Regions from separate parts of the Alcanivorax sediminis genome, predicted to be linked through region 1. Evidence: predicted binding sites of a transcription regulator. Region 1 holds the regulator's gene; the other holds the start of a gene.

Region 1 (2,188 bases):
GTGCAACCTGATCCAGCAACTGTTTCTTGCTGCTGGCCTGTACTCCGCTATGGGTACGTGCTTCGGTGAGTATTTCGCGAACTCGCATAATTGTCGTTTCGGTTTAGTGACCGTGCTTGTGGCTGACGGTCTTTTCCTTGTGCTTGAGGATCTGACGATCAAGTTTGTCGGTCAGTTTGTCGATGGCCGCATACATGTCGTCGGCTTCAGCGGTGGCGAACAGGTCTGCCCCGGAAATATGGATGGTGGATTCTGCCTTGTGAGTCTTCGGTTCCGGAGAAAGAATTACCTGGATGCTGGTGATCTGGTCGAAGTGCCTTTCCAGACGGGAGAACTTGTCGCCGACATAAGTGCGAAGAGCGTCGGTAACTTCCAGGTGATGACCGCTGATATTAATTTGCATGGCTGGCTCCTTTACCTGCTTGTTGGGCCCGTCATTCGTGCCCTACACCAAACGCTTGCGAGCACTGGATGACGGTATTCTCATTGCCTCACGATACTTGGCAACGGTCCGGCGCGCTACGTTGATTCCCTGATCGTTGAGCAAGCTGGCCAGTTTGTTATCACTGAGCGGCTTGCGGGGATTCTCGGCGGCGACCAGCTTCTTAATAATGGCACGAATAGCGGTGGAGGAACACTCGCCTCCGCCGTCTGTTCCCACGTGGCTGGAAAAGAAATATTTCAGCTCAAAGACGCCGCGGGGTGTCATCATGTATTTCTGGTTGGTAACCCGACTGATGGTTGATTCGTGCATCTCGACGGCCTCGGCGATGTCGGCGAGTACCAGGGGTTTCATGGCTTCTTCGCCATAATCAAAGAAGTCCTGCTGCACTTCAACAATGCGGGTGGCCACCTTGAGCAGGGTGTCGTGGCGGCTTTGCAGACTCTTGATGAACCACTTGGCTTCTTGCACGCAGTTTTTCAGGTATTGTCCATCTTCCCCGGAGGTCTGCCTGGCAAGGCTGGCATACTGTTGCTGCAGGTTCACCTTGGGCAGGATGTCATCATTGAGGCTGACCTGCCAGCGTCCATTGTGCTGGCGCACAATCACGTCTGGTACTGCATAGTCTACGGAGCTCTCGCCAATTTGCTCACCGGGTGCAGGATCGAGTGTACGGATTAGCGAAAGGGCATCCAGTAGCTCCTGCTCACTGGTCTGGAGCACCCTTCTCAGGGCGGCATAGTCATGCTTTTCCAGCAGCTCAAGGTGTTTCAGTAATTCCATGGCCAGGGACAGATAGGGGGTGTCCCCTGGCAGTTGGCGTAGCTGGACGGCAAGGCAATCAGCCAGATCGATACTGGCAACGCCGAGAGGATCAAACTGCTGCAGCCGGTGCTGCACTGCCAGCACTTCATCAGCTTCCAGCTCGTCACCCTCAGTAAGCAGGCCTTCTTGCTGGTTGACCATCTCGACAATATCGTCAATGGACGTGGTCATGTAACCACGGTCGTCTACCGATTCGATGATGGCCATGGCGATGATGCGATCCACATCGCTCATGGGGGTCAGATTCAGCTGCCACAGCAAGTGGTCTTGGAGGCTTCCGGAAACGGAATGGCGCTGCTGCCATTCATCGGCGTCGTCAGGAAGGGTGGCGGAGCTGCTGCTCTGGCCCGAATAGACGTCGTCCCATTCGGTTTCTATGCCTGGGTCGCTGTCCACGAATTCTTCGAGGGCGTCGTCGCGCTCGGGATTGAGTTCGTCATCCTGACGCTCTTCGTCAGCTTCGGGGAGGGCATCGTCACCAAAATCGTCAGCCAGCTCAAGCAGCGGATTGCTTTCCACGGCCTGCTGAATCTCCTGGCGTAGATCCAGAGTGGAGAGCTGGAGGAGGCGGATGGCCTGCTGCAGCTGAGGCGTCATGGTCAGCTGCTGGCCGATTTGTAATTGTAGTGTGGGCTTCATACTGCTCAGGTTGGTGATTGATCCCCAAAACCTGAGAATAGCAGCTTCAAAGTCTTACTAGCAATAATTGTGCCAGTGATGCTTGTGTGGTAGGGAGGGGTGAGTTAATAGTTAATAATGAATAATTAATAGCTGCGCGGTCAGATAGCTCGGCTGCTTCAAGCGTGGAGGCCGCGCCCATCTCTTGGGCGCGGCCTCCTTCGGTTCAAAACGGGGAGCCTGTCCCGCGACGTTATTCATTATTAACTATTAATTCTTTCTAAAGTCTGAAGTCCGCCCCCA
Region 2 (2,188 bases), on a different contig from region 1:
CGCTGCCGGCGCAGATGTTCCGCTACGGGGCTGAAGCCGTCAGTGAAATGACCAGCGACTTTACTTACTCCCTGCAGTCACTGTGGCCGATCAACGCCCAGAATGCGCCAAAGACCGATCTGGAAAAAGAAGGGCTTCAGTTCATCGTGGATAACCCGGGCCAGAATTTCTACGGGGAAGAAACGCTGGGTGATACCACCTACTACACCGCGGTATATCCGGATGTGGCGGTGGCAGCTCCCTGTGTGGCATGCCACAACAACCACAAGGATTCGCCCAAGACCGACTTCGAAATGGGCGATGTCATGGGGGGGGTGGTGATTCGGGTGCCCATGTAAGCGGTGAGTGGGGTGGGAGCTGGTCGGAAGTCTGGCCACGGGCGTCCACCTCACCTGGACTTCATCCCGTTATCAACGTAAGCCGGTTGAAGGACCTTCGCCGAAGATGTCTCGCTACTTTGGGTTGAGAGGCATCTGTGGTCAGGCGCAGCCCTTCACTGGTTTTTGGGTTCGCAAAGAGCCTAATCTTTTTTCTAACAGGAGAAACACCAATGACTCCGGAACAGATTGCACTGGTACAAGACAGCTGGGGGAAAGTGGAAGGCATATCCGATCAGGCCGCCGCACTGTTTTATGATCGCCTGTTCACCACTGACCCGGCCCTCAAGCCCCTTTTCAAAGGCAACATGGAAGAGCAGGGCAAGAAGCTGATGACCATGATCGGGGTGGCGGTGAAGGGGCTGGACAAGCTCGACACCATTGTCCCGGCAGTCCAGAAGCTGGGCGCGCGCCACAAGGACTATGGGGTCAAGCCGGCGGATTACGACACGGTGGCACAGGCCTTGCTCTGGACTCTGGGCCAGGGGTTGGGGGATGCCTTTGATGGTGACACCGAGGCTGCCTGGACCGCCGCCTACACCATACTGGCCACGACCATGATTGATGCGGCGGAATACTGAGCGGCATCCTTGTTGGGTCGTTTTTGGTACCGGGGAGCGCACCAATGGGGTGCGTTTTCTGGGTGCTTTATTGGTGAAAAATAAAACACACACTAAAACAAAGGGTTAGAACTGGCATGACTGGCACAACCGTTGCAAATCATTTGGATAACTCTTGTTGTCCGGATGCCCCAGACGCTATGGCTCTGAAAATCATGTTGGTGGATGACCAACCACCGCGCGCCGCGATTCTCGAACGGGCCCTCATTGATGAGGGGCACGAGATTCTGTGTCGCCTGACCAGCGCCGCTGGCCTGGCTGAGAAGGTGCGCAGCAGCAACCCGGATGTGGTCATTGTGGATATGGATGCGCCAGACCGGGACACGTTGGAAAGCATGGCGCTGGTGCAGCGGGATATCCCGCGCCCGATGGTCATGTTCTGCAACCAGGATGATGAAGACCTGGTGGTGGCGGCCTTGCGTGCGGGTGTCAGTGCCTATGTGGCCGGTGAAACCGATTTGACCCGGGTGCGTGGCGTGATGCGTGTGGCTACGGCCCGGTTCCGCGAATATCAGGCCCTGCGCGAGGAGCTGGAACAGACCCGCGAAGCGTTGGCTGAACGAAAGATTATCGAGCGGGCGAAAGGGTTGCTGATGCAACGTCGCCGGCTGAATGAGCAGGATGCCTACAGCACCTTGCGACGCCAGGCCATGAACACCGGCCAGCCCCTGATACAGGTGGCGCGTTCGGTGCTGGATTATGCCGAGATGCTGAAGGCGCAGGGGTAGCATTTATTGTGGGAGCGATGGTTCCATCGCGATTCTTGTTCAGTCCAATCGTGGTCGAACGACCACTCCCACGAAAACAGGAGAAAACATGCGACGAGTGATGCCATTGAAAAAGTCCCGCAGCCTGGTGGATGTATCGACCAAACCTGTCAGTCGGGAAAGGCGTCCTGTCGAGATGAATGAGCCTTTGCGGCGCCCGGCATCCAGCGTCCGGCGTCCGGCTCTTGCGGAGCAAGAATAATGAAAGTGCGTATCGGCTATATGCCGCTGACGGACAGTCTTCCTCTGGCAGTTGCCCAGGAAGCCGGGTATTTCGCCGCCGAAGGGCTGGATGTGGAGTTGCAGCCAGAGTGGAGCTGGGCCAGCCTGCGTGATCGCCTGCTGGTGGGCCAGCTGGATGCCGCGCCCATGTTGGCGCCGATGCTGATGTCCACCTCCCTTGGGTTGGGCTGCATCAAAAAGC

Evidence for each region. The regulator sigma-54, encoded in region 1, starts transcription at its own class of promoters, with help from an activator protein. The targets are predictions, from matches to a motif close to TGGCACNNNNNTTGCTNT.
Region 2: GFN93_RS15675 (ANTAR domain-containing response regulator) is a predicted target of sigma-54. The motif match lies at 1,080-1,097, and genes of this name have one in related genera.

Annotation. Positions count from the first base shown of each region.
Region 1 covers NZ_WIRE01000004.1:71,430-73,617, forward strand. Annotated here, with positions in the region: gene ptsN (PTS IIA-like nitrogen regulatory protein PtsN) at 1-88, opposite strand, end outside; gene hpf (ribosome hibernation-promoting factor, HPF/YfiA family) at 104-403, opposite strand; gene GFN93_RS16900 (RNA polymerase factor sigma-54) at 446-1,906, opposite strand; gene lptB (LPS export ABC transporter ATP-binding protein) at 2,166-2,188, opposite strand, start outside.
Region 2 covers NZ_WIRE01000002.1:298,653-300,840, forward strand. Annotated here, with positions in the region: gene GFN93_RS15665 (Tll0287-like domain-containing protein) at 1-338, shown strand, start outside; gene GFN93_RS15670 (globin family protein) at 551-958, shown strand; gene GFN93_RS15675 (ANTAR domain-containing response regulator) at 1,138-1,725, shown strand; gene GFN93_RS15680 (CmpA/NrtA family ABC transporter substrate-binding protein) at 1,966-2,188, shown strand, end outside.